One region of the Selenihalanaerobacter shriftii genome, then DNA from elsewhere that is predicted to be linked to it. Evidence: riboswitches for the same ligand, from Rfam matches in the RefSeq annotation. Region 1 holds a riboswitch; each other region holds the start of a gene.
What was found. A riboswitch is a leader RNA that binds a small molecule or an ion and turns the genes downstream of it on or off. The one in region 1 is predicted to bind S-adenosylmethionine.

Region 1 (5,692 bases):
ATATCTAATTCCGTCCAATCTAATAATGGATGGATTCTGACATGAGTTTCTGGAGCAAAATCTGTTTTATATTGCTTCCAAAATTCAGGAGGTTGATCACCGATATCCCAATCATTATTTTGATCTCTCGGTGAAAAGTATCTTTCTTTAGAACGAGTACCTTCCTCATCAGCTCTTACTCCAACGATTACCCCAGTATAAGGTTCTTTGTTCTCATCACTTTCATACTGCCCTGTATTGTGATTCATCCTATATCTAGTCCATTTACCATTTAAAGTATTTTTCAAACCTGCTGTCTTCAATTTTCTGCAACAATCTAATCTAGTAGTATTATCATCAGGAAAAGTCTGCTTCTTCATTAATGCCTTTTCATTTTGACCATAAATCATATCCAACTCCCATTTTCTAGCTAATCGATCCCTATGTTCAATCATTTCTGGTATTTTATAATTAGTGTCTATATGTACCAATGGAATAGGTACATGACCAAAGAACGCTTTTCTAGCTAGCCACAATAAAACCGTACTATCCTTACCAATAGACCATAACATACATAAATTTTTAAATTCACTGTATGCCTCTCGTAGAATATGAATACTTTTAGTTTCTAACTTATCTAAATGATCCACATTTATACCTCCTTTACATTTTTGACACTTATAACAAGCCACTTATAAGTATTATAATAATTCCCTTATATCATTATGTCTAAATGCGCCAATATATGATAAGATGGTATCCTCTATTATACTTATGCAGGAGAGATTAAATTGTGAATAAAAAAAGCAGATTATGATTAATCATAATCTGCTTAACTAGGTAATGTTTTTAATTTTAAGTTTATTAATTAATTATTTAATTCAGTAATACTAGAATCATCACCACAAATAGGACATCTCGGATTAGCTTTAAGTTCTACTTTTCTAAACGAAGCATGTAGAGCATCATATATTAATAATTTACTGAACAGAAGCTCACCAATACCCAACAAGTATTTTATAGCCTCTGTAGCTTGTAAAGTACCAATAGTACCAGCAACTGCTCCCAATACCCCTATCTCCTTATCCGCAGAAATCCTACCTTGTTTAGAAGATTCAGGGAAAATACAACGATAACATGGCCCCTTCCCAGGAATAATCACCATAACTTGTCCTTCAAACCCCAAAACTCCTGCCTCTATTAATGGAATATTATTCGATACACACGCATCATTTATTAAATATCTACTTGCAAAATTATCAACACAATTAATCACAATATCATATCTCATAACTAAATCTTCTACATTATCTGTCTTTAAAGAAGCCTGATAAGTAATAATATCTAAATTGGGATTTAAAGCTTTTAAACTCTTCTCAGCTGAATCAACTTTAAAACTACCTATATTACTAGTGCTATGTAGAATTTGTCTTTGTAAATTACTAAGCTCTATCTCATCAAAATCAATAATTCCAATACACCCTATCCCAACAGCAGCCAAATAGTAAGCTACTGGTGAACCTAAACCTCCAGCCCCTACTATTAAAACACTTGATTCTTTTAATTTCTGTTGACCTTCCTGACCTATTTCATCTAAGATAATATGTCTATCATATCTCTGTAATTCCTCACTACTAAGATCATAGTTAGACATTATAACCCTCCTACATAAATTATTAACTCAAACTCTTACTGTTAATATACTTAACAGTAAATATATTATATAATACTCATTAAAATTAACCAATACATTTTTTAAATAGATTTTTACTACTATTAACATATTATCCACAACTTAAAAAAATATAGCTTCATTTAAATAAGAAACCCCTCTTCTATTAAGAAGAGGGGCTAAATAATTCTAAAAAGTTGCAACAATAGATCCTTTATATTTCTCTTGAATGAACTTCTTAACTGGTTTAGAAGTTAAGGCATCAGCCAATTTATTTAGTGCTTCATTATCTTTATCTTCCATTTTAACTGCTAATACATTAGCATATGGTGACTCACTACCCTCCATAATAATTGCATCTTTAGTAGGTACTAAATCAGCTTCTAAAGCGTAGTTAGTATTGATTACAGCTGCTGTTACATCAGGTAATACTCGTGGCAATTGAGCAGCTGCTATTTCTTCAAACTTTAAGTTCTTAGGATTTTCCACAATATCCACTGGAGTTGCCTTTAAACCAGCATCCTTATCTAACTTTATTAAGCCATGTTCAGCTAATAAGAGTAACGAACGACCTTCATTAGTAACATCATTAGGTAAAGCAATAGTTGCTCCATCTTCAATCTCATCTAAAGAACTAATCTTTTTTGAATAAAGTCCCATTGGTTCAATATGAACCTTAGCTATATAAGTAAGATCTAAATCTCTTTCTTCTTTAAAATCATTTAGATAAGGTACATGTTGAAAGAAATTAGCATCTATACTACCGTCAGCTAAAGCAATATTAGGTGTTACATAATCAGTAAATTCTTTTATTTCTAATTCAATACCTTCCTTAGCTAATATTGGTTTAATTTTTTCTAATATTTCAGTATGAGGTACTGGAGTTGCTCCCACAGTTAATGTTGTCTTCTCTGCTCCTACTTCTTTTTGCGCACCTTGATTACCACCACAACCTGCTGCCAAACCAACTACAACTAATAATACAATTGAAATTAAAAATTTCTTATTCCTAAACATTAATACTCACTCCTCATTACTTAATTATTTTAATTTATATATTTGAAATTAGATATTTTAAATTAATCAGTTTGTTAAGCTGACTTATCTAACCTTCCTGCTAATAAGTTTCCAGTTGATTGAATTAACTGGACTAAAACAACTAAGATAACTACTGTCTGTAACATAATATCTCCTTGAAAACGCTGGTAACCATATCTAACGGCTATATCTCCTAATCCACCACCACCAATTGCTCCTACAATTGCTGAGTAACCGATTAAACTAATAACCGCCAAAGTTAAGCCTAAAATTAATGAAGGTAAAGCTTCTGGGATTAAAACCTTACTAATAATCTCCCAAGGAGTAGCTCCCATAGATTCTGCAGCCTCTATTACTCCTGAATCGACTTCTTTTAAAGCATTTTCCACAATTCGCCCTATAAACGGTATAGCTGCTACTGCTAAAGGTACAATAGCGGCGGTAGTTCCGATAGAAGTTCCTACTACGAGTCTAGTAAAAGGAATAATAGCTACCATTAAAATAATAAATGGAATCGAACGGGCAATATTTATAATTGAACCTAAAACAAAATTAATTTTCTTATTCTCTAAAATATTATCTGGTTCTGTAACAACTACACTAACCCCTAGAGGCATTCCAAAAATACTGGCAATAGTCATAGAAACTATAACCATATATAATGTTTCCTGCAACCCTCCCCACAACAAATCTAAATTACTAGCTAATTGCTCTAACAGACTCATCACTTCTAACCACCTCCACTTGTAAACCTTCTTCATGTAAATAATTAACCGCTTGCTTTATTTGAAAATTATTTCCTGTTAATTCGATTAAGAGAATGCCAAAAGAAGTCTCTTGAATTTTATCAATATTTCCATATAGAATATTAGCATCTATGTCAAATTCTTTAATAATTGTAGAAAAAGTAGGCTCTTTTACTACCTCACCAACAAAAGAAACTTTGATTAGCTTACCTGATTTTGATTCTAACACACTACTTCTTTGATAAAACTCTTCAGGAATATCAGCATTAATTACACTCTGCACAAATCGTTTTGTAGTTTCATGCTTAGGATCAGTGAAGACTTGAATAGTCTCCCCCTCTTCAATAATATAACCTTTTTCTAAAACTGCAACCCTATCACAAATCTGCTTTATAACTTCCATTTCATGAGTGATTAATACAATAGTAATTCCTAACTTTTCATTAATATCTTTTAATAAATCTAAAATAGAATCTGTAGTCTCAGGATCTAATGATGAAGTTGCCTCATCACATAATAATAATTTAGGTTCGTTGGCTAAAGCCCTAGCTACTCCCACTCTCTGTTGTTGACCTCCACTTAACTGTGCAGGATAATTATTAGCTTTATCAGCTAACCCTACTAAATCTAATAATTCATTAACTTTATTTTTAATATCTGACTTACTAACACCTGCTAATTCTAATGGAAAAGCCACATTATCTGCAACTGTCCTACTCTGCAAAAGATTAAAACCTTGAAATATCATACCAATCTTTTTCCTAGCTTGTCGCAATTCTTTAGTATTTAATTTTGTTAAATCTTGACCATTTACAATCACTTGACCTTCTGTAGGTTCTTCTAATAAATTCAAGCATCTAATGAAACTGCTTTTCCCAGCTCCACTAGGACCGATAATTCCAAAAATATCTCCTGACTTAATTTCAAAATTAACATTCTTTAATGCAACTACTTGCCCTTCTTCACTACTATATACTTTACTCAAACCTTTAATCTTAATCATCATTATCACCTTTCTCATTTCACTACTATTTAAAATAATATTCTCTGAATTAAAAAAACCTCTTCTCAAAGAGAAGAGGTTGATTATTCTAACCACTCTTCTCATCTTCCAGCATTTTTGCTGCAGGATTTGGCACCGCTATAGTATTGCGAACTTATACTACCGGTTGCCGGGCTTCATCGGGCCAGTCCCTCCACCTCTCTTGATAAGAGTCTATTATTAAGTTACTAACATAATATCATGGCCTAAAAGTTTTGTCAAGAATCATTTGCAAAATTTGATTATAAATTATTCTTCTTTAAAAAAGATCAGTGCTTAAATATCTTTCACCTGTATCTGGAGCAATAACTACTACCTTCTGCTTACTATCCAATTCATCTGCTACTTTTAAAGCTGCAGCCACAGCTGCTCCAGAAGAAATACCGGCTAAAACCCCTTCCTTTTGGGCTAAACTTCGAGCTGTCTTCTTTGCTTCCTCATCAGTTATCTTCATAGCATCATCTATAAGATTAGTATTTAACACATCTGGAATAAATCCAGCACCAATCCCTTGAATTCCATGAGGACCAGGGTCTTCACCAGCAATAACTGCAGATGTCTTAGGTTCTACTGCATAAACTTTAATATCTTCTAATTCTTCTTTTAATACTTCTCCTACTCCTGTTATTGTTCCTCCAGTACCTACTCCAGCTACAAATGCATCAATATCTCTATCCATAGCTTCCAAAATTTCTTGAGCAGTATTATTACGATGAATTTCAGGATTAGCAGAATTATTAAATTGTTGTGGCATAAAGTATTCATCATGTTCTGCTACTAATTCTTCTGCTTTTCGAATAGCTCCAGGCATTCCTTCAGACCCAGGAGTTAACACCAATTTAGCTCCATAAGCACTAAGTAAGTTTCTGCGTTCTTGACTCATTGACTCAGGCATAGTTAAAATAACATTATATCCTTTTGCATTTCCAGCCAAAGCAAGCCCTATACCTGTATTACCGCTAGTCGGTTCCACAATAGTCCCGCCAGAATTTAATTTGCCAGATGCTTCTGCAGATTCAATCATACTTAAACCTATTCTATCTTTAATACTTCCTCCTGGGTTAAAAGATTCTAATTTTACATAAATATCAGCACTATTTTCCGGTACAATTCTATTCAACTTTACTATCGGAGTATCACCTATTAATTCTGTTATATCTTCTACTTTTTTCATGATTATACCCTCCTAATTTTAATTCCAACTAAGCCACTAGG
Region 2 (5,692 bases), on a different contig from region 1:
TGTCTTCCAAATCTTCCTTTAAACCTCTCAACCGTCTGAGGAGTTAAAGAAATTTCTGGAATTAATACAATAGCTTCTTCTCCTTCATCTAATACTTTAGATATTGCTTGTAAATATACTTCTGTCTTTCCACTTCCAGTTACACCTTTTAATAACATAGTACTAGCTTCAGATTGATTAAGTAATTTTTCTGCTTTATTTAAAGCCTTTCGTTGTTCTTGATTTAAGGTTAAAGGATTAGTAGAATCAAAATCAACTTCTGAATAAGGATTTCTTCTAACGTCTACTTCTTCATATCTAATTAATCCCTTCTCATATAGACGTCTTATGGTTCCGGAAGTAGTATTAACTGCCTTAGCTAGAGTACTCGTTCTTAAATGCCCCCCTTGATTTTCCATTAAATATTGCAAAACTTCTTTCTGTTTATAGGCCCTACTACTCATTTCCGCTAATTTCTCTTTCATTTTAGGCAAAGAATATTTCAGCTTAACTATTCTCTTTTCTTTCTTCTTTCTTTGTCCTGAAGGAATAACACATTTTAAAGCAGTAATTAAATGGGACTGATAATAATTTGCCATCCACTCAGCTAACTTCAAAATTTCTTCGTTAAAAAGCGATAAATAACTTGTTAACTTTATTATCTCTTTTATATTCTTTATATCAGTCTCTATTTTATCCATTAATCCAACTACATAACCGGTTAAACTTCGATTCCCAAATGGAACTTTAACTTCATAACCAATCTCAATTTCTTTTCTTAACTCCACTGGAATCGCATAAGTAAAAGGCTTATCTACTTCACTAACCGGTAAGTCTACAACTACTTTTGCATACTTACACTCCATCTTTTTTTGCCACCTTCTCCTAAACTGCTTAATTCTTACAACTATTATTATTCAAGACCTAACCCAATATTCCTTTAAAAAGATGCAAAGAGACCATTAGTTATATTTATCCAAAAGCTCATTTATCTATTGATTTGATATGTTAAAAAGCTAGACACAATAAGTGCCTAGCTTTATGTTATAAAAATCTAAACTTTTTTCTATTTAAATCATTATTCATTATCTTCTACAATCCTGCTTCTTTTTTTAAAATATCTGCTTTATCTGTTCTTTCCCATGGCAAATCTAAATCATTACGTCCAAAATGACCGTAAGCAGCTACATCTTGATATATAGGTTGTCTCAATTCTAACTCTTTAATAATCTGAGCTGGACGTAAATCAAAATGTTTTTGAATTAGATCTTCAACAACTTCCTCATCAACTTTAGATGTGCCAAATGTATCTACCATAACAGAAACTGGAGATGCAACTCCAATAGCATAAGCCAACTGCACCTCACATTTATCAGCTAAACCAGCTGCTACCACATTTTTAGCTACATAGCGAGAGGCATAAGCCGCTGATCTATCTACCTTCGTTGGATCCTTACCAGAAAACGCTCCACCACCATGACGAGCTGTTCCTCCATATGTATCAACAATAATCTTTCTTCCAGTTAAGCCTACATCTCCTTTAGGCCCACCAATTACGAAACGTCCGGTTGGATTTACTAAATATTTAGTCTCACTATCTAACATATCTTTAGAGATAATCGGCTTAACAACCTTAGAAATAATATCCCTTTCAATCTGTTCTAATGAGACATCAGCTTTATGTTGAGTAGAGACTACCACAGTATCTACTCTTACTGGCTTGTCTCCTTCATACTCAATAGTAACCTGAGTCTTTCCATCCGGACGTAAGTAAGGCAAAACTTCTTCTTTTCTTACCTCTGCTAATTTTCTAGCTAGTTTGTGAGCTAGAGTAATCGGTAATGGCATTAATTCTTCAGTTTCATTACTAGCATAACCAAACATTAACCCTTGATCTCCAGCTCCTAATTCCTCCTCTTCTTCAGCTAGCCCTTCTTTTGCTTCTAAAGCCTCATCTACTCCCATAGCAATATCAGGTGACTGCTCATCAATAGAAGTCAAAATAGCACATGTACCCGCATCAAATCCATACTTAGCATTAGTATAACCAATCTCCTTCACTTTTTTACGAGCAACTTTGGGAATATCAACATAACAATCTGTTGATATTTCTCCAGAAATCAAAACCATACCAGTAGTTACTAATGTCTCACAAGCAACTCGAGCCTGAGGATCTTGACTAAAAATAGCATCTAAAACTGCATCAGAAATTTGATCAGCAACTTTATCAGGATGTCCCTCAGTTACTGATTCTGATGTAAATAAATAATGATTATTGGACATTATATCACCTCTTAATTTAAATGGATTCATTATAAATAAAAAATTCTCTCCTTATTGGAGAGATATTTAAAAAACATTACTACATCTCTCAAGATACTCTTGCAGGAATTAGCACCATGCACTGCTGCGCTGGTTGCCGGGTTTCCTAGGGCCTGTCCCTCCACCACTCTTGATGTTACTAAATATTCATTTTAAAATACAATATTATGTTAACATATCCAATATTAGTTGTCAATTAATATCTTGTTAAATTAACCTTTGCTTTCTTCTAATAAAGAAGAGAGACTCTATTAGTCTCCCCTTAATTCCTTTCATTTATAAAATTATTGTGCTAATAAAATTCGATCATTCATCAATTCCTCACCTTTAGCTTGAGCAAATTTATCTAATAAATCATCTACTGTTAAATGTTTTCTTTCTGGATTCTTAATATCCAATACTATTTCCCCATTATCCATCATAATAGTTCTATTACCTAAATTTAATGCTTGATTTAAATCATGAGTTACCATTAATACAGTTAAACTATGCTTAACTACTATACTTTTAGTCAAATCAATTACTTGTTGAGCAGTCTTAGGATCTAAAGCAGCTGTATGTTCATCTAATAATAAAACCTTTGGTTTAGCAATAGTAGCCATTAATAAAGTTAAAGATTGACGCTGCCCTCCAGATAATAATCCAACCTTATCTGTCAATCTATCCTCAAGACCTAATCCTAATAGACTCAAATATTCTTTAAACTCGTCTCTTCTTTCTTTATTTACTCCGATCCCCAATCCGCGCTTTTTGCCTCTAGCTGCTGCCATAGCTAAATTCTCTTCAATAGACATAGTCGCTGCAGTACCTTGTAAAGGGTCTTGAAAGACACGACCTATTAAACCAGCTCTCTTATAATCTGGCATATTTGTTACATCTTTATCATCTACTTGAATATTTCCTGCATCTATTCTAAAGCTACCTGCAATCGAATTTAAAAGGGTAGACTTTCCTGCACCATTACTACCGATAATAGTTACAAAATCACCGGTTCTTAATTCTAAATCTACACCTTTTAAAGCCACATTTTCGTTAACCGTACCACGATTAAAAATTTTACGAATCCCGTTTACTTTTAAAATTTCAGCTCACCTCCTAAAATCATGATGTACCTTTCGATAAAAAATTAAGTTTAAAATCTTCTTTTATAGTTGGAGCTGATAAAGCAGTAATTACTAAAACAGCCGTAACAATTTTCAAATCTGTAGGTGCAAAACCTAATCTTAATGCTGTAGTAATTGCTAAACGATATAGCAATGAACCACCAATAACACTTATAGTAGCTAAAATAATTCTTCGACTGCTAAAAATTACTTCTCCAATAATCACAGAAGCTAAGCCTATAATAATCATTCCAATTCCCATTCCAACATCAGCAAAACCTTGATATTGAGCTACTAAGGAACCAGATAAGGCTACTAAACCATTAGATAATGCTAATCCTAAAATGGTCATTGAATCCGTATTTACTCCCATACTTCGAATCATTTGTGGATTATCTCCGGTTGCTCTCAAAGCTAAACCTAATTCTGTATGCAAGAACCAATCAACCATAAACTTTATAACTAAAACTATGACTAAAAAGAATATTCCTGCTTGCCATTCTCCATTTAAGCTTATTGCATCTAATTTAGTTAGGATGGTCTCCTGATTAAGTAATGGAATATTAGCTCTACCCATAATTCGTAAATTAATCGAATATAAAGCAGTCATAGTTAAAATTCCTGATAAAAGCCCAGTAATCTTTAATTTTGTATTCAAAAAACCAGTAATACTTCCAGCTAATGCTCCAAATAAGACTGCTGCTAATGTAGCAACTATTGGATCTACTCCGTCAATAATTAGCTTAGCAGTAATGGCAGCTCCTAAGGGGAAACTCCCATCTACCGTTAAATCCGGAAAATCTAAAATCCTAAATGTTAAATAGACTCCTAAAGCCATAACACCATAAACTAGCCCTTGTTCTATTGATCCTAATGCTACACTCAATAGCATAACCTAACACTCCAATCTGCACTTAATTTAATTATTTATTATTTAAGACTTCTTTTGCGTTATCTAAAATTTCCTGGGGAATAGATACATTCATCTTTTCGGCTGCATCTTTATTAATAATTAACTCAGTCGTCTTTAAGTACTCAATCGGCATCTGCGCTGGATCTGCTCCTTTAATTACTTTAACTGCCATCTCACCAGTCTGCTTTCCTAACTTATAATAATTAATCCCTATAGTTGCTAAAGCTCCACGCTCAACCATGCCTTCTTCTCCGACAACCAAAGGTAAATCCTCTTCACTTGCTACTTTTACTACAGCTTCTATAGCAGAAGCAACTGTATTATCTGTAGGAACATAAAATGCATCTACTTTCCCTATTAATGTCTGAGTAGCCTGTAATACATCACTAGTAGTACTAACTGTACCATTTTCTAAATTTAAACCTAAATCTTTAGCTGCTTTTTCAGCTATTTTAGCCTGAACCACTGAGTTAGTTTCTCCAGCATTATATATAATTCCTATATTTTGAATATTAGGTTTAATCTTCTTTAGTAATTGTAACTGTTTGCGAACCGGTGTTAAGTCACTAGTTCCTGTTACATTAGTCCCTGGCCTCTTTAAATTCTTAACTAAACCAGCAGCTTTAGGATCTGTTACCGCTGTAATTAGAATCGGAATGTCTGAAGTAACATTAGCTGCTGCTTGCGCTGTTGGAGTAGCAATAGCCAAAATCATATCTACCTGATTATTCTTGAACTGCTTGGCGATAGTTTGAGCTGTAGACATATCTCCTTGGGCATTCTGATAATCATAAACCACATCTTCTCCTTCTTTATAGCCTTGTTTTGTCAAGGAATCAATAAAACCTTTTCTAGCTGCATCCAAAGCTGGATGTTCTACTATCTGTATAATTCCAATCTTTAATTTATCATTACTTGTTTCTGTATCTTTACTCTGTTGACCACAACCTGTTATAACTAAAGCTAATGTCAAAATCAAAACTACAAAAGTCAATCGGTTCCTAACTAAATTTCTCATCTACTCTTCACCTCTTTTAAAATATTTTTAAAATAAAAAAAGCACTCCTAGTCGGAGTGCTTTAATATGCATAAATTACCTATATATGCTGCAAATTTCCTATACAAAAGTATAGATACTAGCACACATAAGTTATCTCCCACTGTAATAACCATTCTACCCTTTTTATTAAACAACTACTAACTCACCTACAAGTTCTACAAACTCTACATACCTACTAAAACTTACCTTCATCTACTAGTCTACCTGTAAATCATTTAACTTCCTACACTATAAATTATAACTTAATTTTTGTTAAAAGTCAATTGCAATTAATCACTTATTATTTAAACTTTTTTAAAACATCACTAGCATATT
Region 3 (5,692 bases), on a different contig from region 1:
CAGATAGTGGAGTCCAAGGAGCACAATTAGAAGCTATTGTAGGTACTGCAACAAATGGATAATCAGCAAAAGCTGCTGCTGCTTTGGCAGTATCTATTGCTTTTCCACCACCAATACCGATTATTACCTCAAAACCTTCATCTTCAGTTAATTTAGCAATCCTTTTTGCTTCTTTTTTGGTAACCTCTCCTCCAAATACTTCTTCTTTATACTTAATATCTTCATTATTTAGACTTTCTGTTAAATCTTCTCTAACTACTGCAAGAGTCGTCTTATCTCCTACTAATAAAACTTTGTTGCCAAGTGGTGTTATATGTTTACCAGTTTCCTTTAAGATACCACTTTCTTGTATATATCTATTGGGTGATGCCATTACTAAATGCATAGCTATTACCTCCTTAAAAACAATTATTTAAAATGCTGGAATAACAGAACCATTAAAGTTTTCATTAATAAATTTTCTTACTTCTTCTGACTGATAGGCTTTCACAAACTTTTTAATAATAGGATCATCTTTATCCTCTGGTCTTACAGCTACAATACATACATAAGGCGAATCTGCATCTTCTATAAGTATAGAATCTTTTCTAGGATTCATATCTAATTCCAAAGCATAATTACTATTTACAGCAGCTGCATCAACATCTGGAAGTACTCGAGCTGTTTGAGCTGCGTCCACTTCATGAATCTTAATATTTTTAGGATTCTCTACTATATCGCTAACTGTTGCATTTATCCCAACACCTTCTTTTAATTCAAATACACCTGCTTTAGCCAAAAGCAATAAGGCTCGACCACCATTAGTAGGATCATTAGGTATGGCAATTGTTGCTCCTTTAGGCAATTGGTCAAGTGATTTATACTTATTTGAATAGATAGCCATAGGAATTATTATTGTCTTCCCTACTGTCGTTAAGTTAAGATTTCGACCTTCTTTAAAACTATTGAAGTATGGAATATGTTGAAAAGTATTAGCGTCTATTTCCCCTTCTGATAAAGCTAAATTAGGGGCTACATAATCAGTAAATGTAACAATTTCTAATTCAACACCTTCTTTAGCTAAAATCGGCTTTACTTTTTCTAAAATCTCAGTAAATGGTCCAGCTGTTGCCCCCACCTTTAAAACTCTCTTCTCAGAACTCGCTTCCTGACTTGCATTATTCACCTTACTCTCCTTACTATTTGAACATCCAATAACTAGACTAGCCAACAAAACAATGATCACAAATGTTACAGTAATCTTTTTCTTCATTTGAATCCTCCTCTGTTTTCGAATCTCTACCAAGCTTTATTTATAGTTAAATAAAGAAATCCCCTCCTGACAAATGCAGAAGGGGTTATTTTACCACTCTTCTCATCTATCAGAACAATCCGTTCTGCAGGATTTGGCACCACTGCTTACTTAAAATAAATTTTAAGTAGCTGGTTGCCGGGCTTCATCGGGCCAGTCCCTCCACCTCTCTTGATAAGAGATTCATATTATGTTTTATTTTTATAACTTAGTATTTATTTTAACAGAACATCTATAGGTTTGTCAATAATAAATTCATATAAACTTTATTATTCTTCACTAACTTTGTATTATTAAATTATATATAATCAAAATTATTTTAAAACTGCTTCCATAATCCCATAAAAACCCTTGCATCCTTTTAATAATTGATCAACCTCAATATGCTCATCTATAACATGAGCTAAATGTTCTTGAGACGGTCCAAACCCAACAGTTGGAATATTCTTTTCTCCAGCAAAATGACTACCGTTAGTACAAAATGAATAATGTGATATCTCAGGATTTAAACCTACTTGTGCCAGACCGGTTGAAGCCTTTTGAACTAATTCGTGGTCTTTATCATACAACCATGCTGGAAAGAACCGTTCTGCCTTAATCTTTTCTCCTGTCCAGCAGTCTTCTTCATCTTCTGCATAATATACTCGTGCTTCTAAATCTTCATCTATCTCTTTAAGACGATTAATTTCTTCTTCTATCTGATTCAATACCGATTCTTTTGTTTCTCCTACTAATGTTCTTCTATCATAAGTTGCTTTGCATAAATTAGGAACAACTGAAGCCCCAGGATATGGATTAGAAATAATATCTGTTACTTCTAAAATTCCTTCTCCTAGAACATCGTGTTCATTTAAATCGATATTATCAATTTCTTGCATTAGGTTTATCATATGGCGTATAGCATTCTTCCCTATTTGTGGGTTAGAAGAATGTGCTGTCTTACCCAATGTTTCTACTTTTATTTCCGCTCTGCCACGTTGTCCTCTTGCTAAATTTAAATTAGTTGCCTCACCTATTACTACGTAATCAGGCTCTACATATTCGCTAATCTCTCTTCCTGCTACCCCTTCAAAACATTCCTCATGAACAGAACAAGAAATATATACATCGCCTTTAAAGTTCTTGTCTTCAGCAAAACAGCTAGCAGCATAAATCATTGCTGCTACTGACCCCTTCATATCTGAAGCACCACGTCCATAAATCTTATTATCAACAATTTCTGCCCCAAATGGGTCATGACTCCATAAACTTCTATCTGAAATACCCACAGTATCAATATGTCCATCGAAAAGAATACTTTTACCGGTACCCTTACCTTTAATATGCCCAATCATACTTCCATATTTATCAATCTTAACATTATCAAAACCTAATTTTTGCATATTATTCTTTACTGCCTTTGTTACTTCTTCTTCCTCTCCTGAATAACTAGGTGCTTTTATAAGTTCTTGACATAAAGTTATTAATTTTTCCTTTCTACTCTCTGTTAACACTATTTTAACCCCCTTTAAATATTATCGCCTTATCACTTCTCCTGTTATCAATTCAGACCTTTTTTCTTGATGTATAACTGGTCTACCATTTATAATTACTGTTTCAATACCTTCAGGATACTGCATAGGATTTTCAAATGTAGCTTTATTCTTTATCTTTTCTGAATCAAATATAACTATATCAGCTTTCTTACCTTTCTGTAGTACTCCTCTATTATTCAAATTAAATATTTCAGCCGGTTTTAAAGTCATCTTATGTATTGCTTCTTCTAAACTCAATAATCCTTCTTCTCTAACATACTTACCTAGTACTCGTGGGTATGTTCCATATACTCTAGGATGAGGTTTTCCTGCTAATAATCCATCAGTACAAACATTTTGTTCCGGTCTCTGCATAAGCCTAGCCACCTGGTCTTCTTTTCCATAATTAATACGTATTCCTACAGCATTCTCTTCTTCGTAAATCAAATCAAAAGCAGCATTATATGGATCTTTCCCTTTCATTTCAGCAATTTCAAGCAAATTTTTTCCTACACAATCTTTATTTTTATCATTTTTTACACTTGTTATATAAATTCCATCTAATCCAGCAAAATCAATGAAATTATCCCAACCTGGAATACCTTCTTTGATATCATTTATTATTTTTGTTCTTAATTTAGAACTTTCTAATCTATTTAGTAGTTTTTCCGTACCTCCATTATGAACCCAAGAAGGTAGAATCGCTCCAAACATTGTACTACCTATTATATATGGATATTGGTCAAATGAAATTTTAATCCCTTCATCCTTTGCATAATCTAATAATTCTTCTACTTTATCAATCTTCTCCCAATTCTTTTTACCACATATTTTAAAATGTGAAAAATGTACTCTTACACCACTTCTTTTTCCTATTTTAATAACTTCTTTTATAGACTCTATTATTGCATCTGCTTCACTCCGCTGATGGATAACAAATACCTTATCATACTCTGCAACTACTTTACACATTTCTATTAATTCTTCTGTATTTGCATAAGCACATGGAGTATAAAGCAATCCAGTAGATAAACCTACAGCACCAGCTTCTAATGATCTACGTGTAATCTGTCTCATTTTCTTTAACTCATCCTTAGTAGCTGCTCTATCATCAAGTCCCATAGCTTCCATCCGAATATTTCCGTGTGGAACTAGATATGATACATTAGGCCCTATTCCTGACTCTTCTAATAAATTAAGATAACCTTCTGTAGTTTCCCAGTCCCAATTCAATTTATCACTATCGCCATTAAGTCCTGATAAATTTTTTCTCCATGGTTTAGTATATTCTAAAGGAAGCGGCGCCATTGAAATACCATCCTGGCCTAATACTTCTGTTGTTATTCCCTGTCTTATTTTGGGTTCTATATAAGGATCTAATAAAATTCCTAAATCTGAATGACTATGTGTATCAATAAATCCTGGAGAAACTATCTTACCCTTGGCATCTAATATATTATTGAATCCATCTTGGTTAATCATTCCAATTTCAAATATTCTGTCATTTTTGATTAATAAATCAGCTTTAAATCTGCTTTGTCCAGTTCCATCAATAATTAAGCCATTTTTTATTAAAAGCTCATTCAATTTAATCCCTCCCTTCTTGCTATAAGATAGATCACAAGTAATTGCTTCTTCTTTTTTATATAATTTGTTAAAAAGTATACCATTAATTTAATGTCGAAACAAGGAAAAATTAATAGGATTTATAATTTTATAACATATATATAAATTAAACTATGCTATTTTTGTGTATGTTTACCCAGCGTTTTACATAATTACATATGTTAGTTAAGCTAAACTGTAATAAATTTTGTTTATAGTTAAATAAAGAAATCCCCTTCTGATAAATGCAGAAGGGGTTATTTTACCGGGCTTCATAGGGACAGTCCCTCCGCCTCTCTTGATAAGAGATTCATATTATGCTGTAATAGACTAAATATTATATTAAAAATTAAATACTCCTAGTAATCTTGCGGACATAAATAAAATTGCAGTAGTTAAAATAACTTTGATCCATTTATCACCTTTAGCTACAGCAAAATTACTACCTAACCAGGCTCCAATTGCATTACCAATTGCTAAGGCAATTCCTAATACCCAATTCACTTTTCCGTTCATCAAAAAGACTATTAAAGAAGAAACTGTATACATTCCTATAATCATTACTTTAATACTATTGACCTTAACTAGAGAAGTTCCGGTAATTAATGATAAAGAAACAATTATAAAGAATCCAACTCCTCCCTGAATAAGTCCTCCATAGATTCCTACAAAGAAGAAGACAATTATAGCAATCAGTTTCCTAACAGGAGTAAGTTCATCACCAGATGTAATCTCAAATCTCTTTTGAGGTTCCCAAAGAGTTAAAACAAGAACAACTAGCATAACTACCGCTAAAATATTATTAAATATATCTTCTGGTAAGCTAATAGCAAATTTGGAACCGATAATTGAACCTATTGTTGCTGGTATAGCCAGCATAAGTCCTAGCTTATAATTAAAAAATCCTTTTCTTTTAAAGTTTCCTATCGCTACAAGATTTTGAGCCATAATAGCAACTCTATTTGTTCCATTAGCAACAGCAGATGGTAACCCTAAAAAGATTAGAACAGTCATTGCAATAAAAGAACCTCCACCTGCTAAAGTATTAATAAAACCTGCAGCAAGACCTGTTCCAAGGATTAGTAAAAAACTTTGCATAGTTATTTCATTTAACATAATCTAAACACCTCATAAATATATAATTATTTTTAGTTTTCAATGAAATCAGTTATAAATTCTTCTAGGTTAGTTAGTGATTCTTCTACTAACTCCTTACCAAACTCTTTAGTTGCTTTAGTTGCATCACCTAAAGCACCATTTTCTGTCCATTCTTCAAAGTCAT
Region 4 (5,692 bases), on a different contig from region 1:
GCGCATTTACTGCAGTTGCTGATGATGCCAGTGCAATTTACTGGAATCCAGCTGGCTTGGTACAAAGCGGTTTCATTGGTGCAGAATTTTCTATTGGAGCAGATCCTGATGATGATTTTATTGATGATGCTAAAGATGTCTTAGATATGCCAGAAGGACCAGAACAATATAAGGCATTATATGATTTAAATTCAACTCAGATGGGGCTTGATGGGATGTTTAATGCTAATTTTAAAAATGTTGGTATAGGTGCATTATTAACTAATTCTTTTACTTATAATAATGATGATAATCTTGAATTAAGGAATCGTTTGGATGGACAAGGAGTTATTTCTACTGGGATTAAGTTGTTGGAACCACCTATGAATATTGGTGCTTTATATGTTGGTGCTAACTTAAAAGGGTTATGGAGTAGATATGATAGCGTAACTGGATATAATAGTGGTGGTAGTGGAACTACAGAAGAAGGTGAAGCTTCAGCTACAGGTTATGGCCTTGATATAGGAATGATGGCTAAGGTGACAGATGCAGTTAATTTTGGTTTAAGTGTTAAGAATGCAACATCAGATTTAGATTGGGAGTGGGATAAGAAGCCTATTAATCCAGCCAAGTTAGATGACTCATTACCACGGACGGTAACTGCTGGAACAGCAATTAAATTACCTTATCCATTATCTGCTACTATAGCAGCAGATATTGAGAGCATTGAAGATGGTGAGGATATCTATCATGTAGGTTTTGAAAAGAATATTCTCTTTAATGGTCTTTCTTTAAGAGCAGGTATGTATAAACCGGAGAATGGTGATGAAGTAATTACTGGAGGTTTAGGATTAAATTTAGCTAATTTACATGCCAATTTAGCTATGGATGATGAAGGATATTATGCTTTGTCAGCTAACCTTAAGTTTTAATAGATAATTTTTAAGTTAAACTTGACAGTTAATAATTTAAGTGTTATACTTGCATAAAATTACAGATAAAAATTCATATATTTCATCTTTATGTATGATTAATACTATATTCTCTTATCAAGAGTGGTGGAGGGACTGGCCCTATGAAGCCCGGCAACCAGTATTCATTTAGAATAAAATGGTGCCAATTCTTGCAATCTTATTAAGATTGACAGATGAGAGAAGAGGACACAGATTAAAAGATAAAGCCTCTTCTCAAATTTGAGAAGAGGCTTTTTTAAATCATTGAGAATTTAGGAGGAGAGGAAATATGAAATCAGATGTTTTAATTAGTCTTGAGTCAGAAGTACTATTATTGGATGGAGCTATGGGGACTAAATTACAACAAGAAGATTTAGAGACTGATACGGCTCCTGAGGTTTGGAACTTAAAGAGGCCAGAAATAATAAAGCAAATCCATCAAGATTATTTAGCAGCAGGAAGCCAAATTATTCAGACTAATACCTTTGGTGCTAATCGAATTAAATTAGGTGAGTATGGGTTAGCCCAAGAAGTAGAAGAAATTAATAGAGCCGCAGTACGGATAGCTAAAGAGGTTAAAAAAGATAATTATATTGCTGGTTCTGTAGGACCATTTGGTAAGTTTTTAGCTCCTATAGGTGATGTTACTTTTGAAGAAGCTATTGATATTTTTAAGGAGCAGATTGCTATTTTAGTTGATTCAGGGGTAGATTTAATAAGCTTAGAAACCATGAGTAGTCTACAAGAATTGAGAGCAGCAGTGATAGCTGCTAAAGAAGTAAGTGATAACGTTCCAGTCATGGCTCAAATGACATTTGATGAAAATTTGCGAACATTAAGTGGAACTACTCCTAAAATAGCAGCAGTAGTATTAGATGCTTTAGGAGCAGACATTATTGGAGCTAATTGTAGTTTAGGACCACAAGGTTTGCTAGATGTTTTAAAAGAATTGAACCAAGTTACTGATAAGCCATTAATAGTTCAACCTAATGCTGGATTACCTAAAATAATAGATGGGGAAACTGTTTATCAAAAGTCTCCAGAAGAAATGACTACTTATATTAAAAAGTTTGTAGCAGAAGGAGCAAATATTATTGGAGGGTGTTGTGGAACGACTGAGGATCATATTGCGGCTTTTGCCCAAGGGTTACAAGGACTGACACCAAGTAAATCAAAATTAACTAGGAATTTTAGATTAGCCAGTCGCTCTCAGTTAATGGAATTATCAGATCAAAGTGAGAGTTTAATAATTGGAGAAAGAATTAATCCTAGTGGTAAAGAACGTTTAGCTGAAGAGTTAAAGAATAACAGTTTTAAAGTGGTTCAACAGGAGATAAATTCACAAATAAAGACAGGAGCTAAGGTTTTAGATATTAATGTTGGTGGAGCCGGTATAGATGAGGTTGAGATGATGAAAAATGTAGTACAAAAAGTACAGAATACTTCTCGAGTGCCGGTCTGCATTGATACTACAGATGTTGAATCTTTAGAAGCAGGTTTAGAAGCATTTACTGGTAAGGCTTTAATTAATTCTGTAACTGGTGAAGAAGAAAGCTTGAATCGAGTTTTACCATTGGCTAAAAAGTATGGAGCAGCTTTGGTCTGCTTAACTTTAGATGAAGATGGAATCCCTGATACAGCAGAAGGAAGATTGGAGATAGCAAGAAAAATTAAGAATAAAGCTATAAGTTATGGAATTCCACCGGAGGATCTTTTAATAGATACTTTAGTTCTAACTGCTAGTACTAAACAAGCAGAAGTAGTAGAGACTTTAAATGCTATAAAGCTAGTTAAAGAAGAGTTAGGATTAAAAACAGTATTAGGAGTTAGTAATGTTTCCTATGGTTTACCGCAGAAGCCACTATTGAATCGTACTTTCTTAGCTATGGCATTAGGATATGGGTTGGATGCTTACATAGTAGATCCTTTAGACGAAGCATTACAAAAGACAATTTTAGCTGGAGATGTATTAATTAACCGAGATCAAAATGCTGCAAAGTATATTGATGCTTTAGGACAACAAAAGGTTACACAAGATAGAAAAGTTAATGATAAAGAAGAGGATAAGGATGTTGAAAAAACTGATCTGTCAGATAAGAAGCAAAATCAAAATGATAAATCATTAGAATTGGTAAAAGAAGCTGTGCTAAAAGGAGAACTGGAAGAGATAATATCTATTTTGAAGAATGCTTTAGAGGAATATTCTTCAGATGAGTTAATGAATAAAGCTTTAATTCCTGGTATTAAAGAAGTAGGTAATAAGTATGAAACTGGTGAATACTTTTTACCACAACTAATGGCATCTGCAGAAAGTATGCAGAAAGGATTTAAATATTTAAAAGATGAATTGGGAAGTGATATTAAAACATCTTCTGCTGGAAAGGTGTTATTAGCAACAGTTAAAGGAGATGTGCATGATATCGGGAAGAATATTGTTAAAGTAGTTGTGGAAAATCATGGTTATGAAGTGTTAGATTTAGGTAAAGATGTATCCAATGAACAAATAATTGAAGCAGTTAAGCAAGAAAAAGTTGATGTAGTAGGCTTAAGTGCTTTAATGACTACTACTATGGTAGAGATGGAAGAAGTAGTTAAACGTCTTAAAGCAGAAAATTTAGATGTTAAAGTAATCTTAGGTGGAGCAGTAATAACTCAAGATTATGCAGATAAGATTGGAGCAGATGCTTATGCTATTAATGCTATTAATGCAGTAAGAGAGATTAAGAGGTTAATATAAATTATAGTTAGGGCCCTATTATTAATTAGGGCTCTTTTTTATATGCATATTAATTTAGTTTCCTGGCTTTTATAATATTTTAAATCTTTTTTAGGTACAATAACTAAAGTATTAGTTCTAATAAAAGGAGTGTCTTCAATTATGAAGATCTGTGATTATAATATTTCGGGAGTTACTTGTGACTCACGAGAAGTTAAGCCAGGATATGCATTTGTAGCAATAGAAGGATTTAAGGATGACGGGAATAAATATATAGAGAATGCTATTGAACGTGGAGCAAAAGTGATTTATACAGAACAAGATATTAAAGATACTAATGTACCAGTAGTTAAAGTTGCTAATGCCCGGGAGACTTTAGCACGTTTAGCTCATGAATTTTATGATATGCCTTCAAATAAATTAAATTTAATCGGGGTAACTGGAACTAATGGTAAGACGACGACTACTCATTTAATTGAATCGTTATTTGCTAATAATGATTTTGAAACAGGATTATTAGGAACTGTTAAAACTAAAATTGGAGATAGAATTGAAGAAGCAAAATTAACCACCCCAGATGCAGTTATGATTCATAAGTATTTACGAGAAATGGTAGATAGAAATGTAAATATTGCTTCTATGGAAGTTTCTTCACATGGAATAAAATTAAACAGGATTGATGGACTTGATTTTGATATAGTAGTACATACTAATGTAACTCGAGATCATTTGGATTTACATAATGATTTTGAAGATTATTTGTTAACTAAAAAAAGATTATTTCAACAATGCTCAGAGGAGAAGTTTGCTTTAATAAATATAGATGATGAATATAGTGAAGATATTAGAAGAGAAATTCCACCTTATGTTATTACTTATGGATTTAGTCAGGAATCTGATGTGAGAGCTATCAATCTTAAGTACGATAATACAGGTAGTCATTTTACAGTTGTCGTCCAACAGGAATTAACAACTATAAGTGGGAACAAGATTCAACCGCAACGATTTAAGATTAGGTTAGGTTTATTAGGTAAGCATAATGTATATAATGGATTAGCAACTATTATTATCGGATTACTATATGATTTAGATATTGAAAATATTCAAGAAGGCTTGAGTAAGTTCAAGCCTTTTTTTAGAAGATTAGAAGTTATTTATAATAAGGAATTTACTGTAATAGATGATTGTGCTCATAACCCAGGTAATTATCAAGCTGTATTTAACACAATTAAGGATTTAGATTATAATAATTTATATATTATTAATTCAATTCGTGGTAATCGTGGTTTAACAGTTAATAAAGAGAATGCAGAGATTATTAGTAAGCATATTCCAGGATTAAATGTAACAGAATTATATATAACTAGTTGTGAAAAATTAGTCAATCAATATGATATTGTCTCTTCACAAGAACGTGATTTATTTATTAGTACATTACAAAATAATAATATTGACTTAAGATATTTTAATAGGTTAAAGCCATGTCTTTATGAAACAGTAAATAAAGTTGATAATGGTGATTTAATAGTATTATTAGGAGCTCATGCTATGGATACCGCTTCAGAGATCACATTGAATATGATTAGCCAAATAGATTAAATAGAAACTTCTTGGTTATGCTTACCGGCAAAAAACATATTAGTTACTTGATTATAAGTTCTATGAAAAGATTCTATTTCATCTTGTTTTAGATTTGCTTTTAAAAAGAGATGGTTATTACTTAAACTGTCTTTTTCATTAGTAAGAAAGACTTTGTTTTTACCATACTTTTTTTGAAATATTTTCAAAGTTTTATTTAAAGCCCTTTGATAAGAACCTATCCTTGAAAACCTATATTTGCTGATTCTTTTTTTGATCCACATAATAATCCTCCTTTTAGAAAATATTGTTATATAATATATTTAGTGATTATTGTCCAAATCTCCTCTATTATTTGTAAAATATTAGGAAATGACTGTTGACATAGAGCCAAAATCAAAAAAATAACCTTTATTTAAGCAGGATAAATATTATTTTTCTATAAATAGTATAGTAACTTCTATAT

Region 2: linked by a shared signal. The riboswitch ahead of metK (methionine adenosyltransferase) and the one ahead of B5D41_RS02140 (methionine ABC transporter ATP-binding protein) in region 1 are both predicted to bind S-adenosylmethionine.
Region 3: linked by a shared signal. The riboswitch ahead of B5D41_RS07860 (MetQ/NlpA family ABC transporter substrate-binding protein) and the one ahead of B5D41_RS02140 (methionine ABC transporter ATP-binding protein) in region 1 are both predicted to bind S-adenosylmethionine.
Region 4: linked by a shared signal. The riboswitch ahead of B5D41_RS05530 (homocysteine S-methyltransferase family protein) and the one ahead of B5D41_RS02140 (methionine ABC transporter ATP-binding protein) in region 1 are both predicted to bind S-adenosylmethionine.

The regions. Positions count from the first base shown of each region.
Region 1 is NZ_FUWM01000004.1:157,431-163,122, forward strand. It holds gene cysD (sulfate adenylyltransferase subunit CysD) at 1-629, opposite strand, end outside; gene B5D41_RS02125 (HesA/MoeB/ThiF family protein) at 848-1,633, opposite strand; gene B5D41_RS02130 (MetQ/NlpA family ABC transporter substrate-binding protein) at 1,841-2,668, opposite strand; gene B5D41_RS02135 (methionine ABC transporter permease) at 2,743-3,414, opposite strand; gene B5D41_RS02140 (methionine ABC transporter ATP-binding protein) at 3,389-4,438, opposite strand; SAM riboswitch class I at 4,537-4,650, opposite strand; gene cysK (cysteine synthase A) at 4,737-5,651, opposite strand.
Region 2 is NZ_FUWM01000003.1:154,459-160,150, forward strand. It holds gene priA (primosomal protein N') at 1-845, opposite strand, end outside; gene metK (methionine adenosyltransferase) at 1,072-2,262, opposite strand; SAM riboswitch class I at 2,341-2,441, opposite strand; gene B5D41_RS00720 (ABC transporter ATP-binding protein) at 2,586-3,383, opposite strand; gene B5D41_RS00725 (ABC transporter permease) at 3,403-4,296, opposite strand; gene B5D41_RS00730 (ABC transporter substrate-binding protein) at 4,328-5,335, opposite strand; gene B5D41_RS00735 (S-ribosylhomocysteine lyase) at 5,658-5,692, opposite strand, start outside.
Region 3 is NZ_FUWM01000012.1:24,781-30,472, reverse strand. It holds gene B5D41_RS07865 (iron-containing alcohol dehydrogenase family protein) at 1-385, opposite strand, end outside; gene B5D41_RS07860 (MetQ/NlpA family ABC transporter substrate-binding protein) at 413-1,252, opposite strand; SAM riboswitch class I at 1,352-1,472, opposite strand; gene B5D41_RS07855 (YgeY family selenium metabolism-linked hydrolase) at 1,606-2,784, opposite strand; gene B5D41_RS07850 (N-acyl-D-amino-acid deacylase family protein) at 2,806-4,392, opposite strand; gene B5D41_RS07845 (sulfite exporter TauE/SafE family protein) at 4,753-5,526, opposite strand; gene B5D41_RS07840 (creatininase family protein) at 5,559-5,692, opposite strand, start outside.
Region 4 is NZ_FUWM01000008.1:81,589-87,280, reverse strand. It holds gene B5D41_RS05535 (PorV/PorQ family protein) at 1-911, shown strand, start outside; SAM riboswitch class I at 1,023-1,133, shown strand; gene B5D41_RS05530 (homocysteine S-methyltransferase family protein) at 1,222-3,669, shown strand; gene B5D41_RS05525 (Mur ligase family protein) at 3,811-5,247, shown strand; gene B5D41_RS05520 (hypothetical protein) at 5,244-5,510, opposite strand.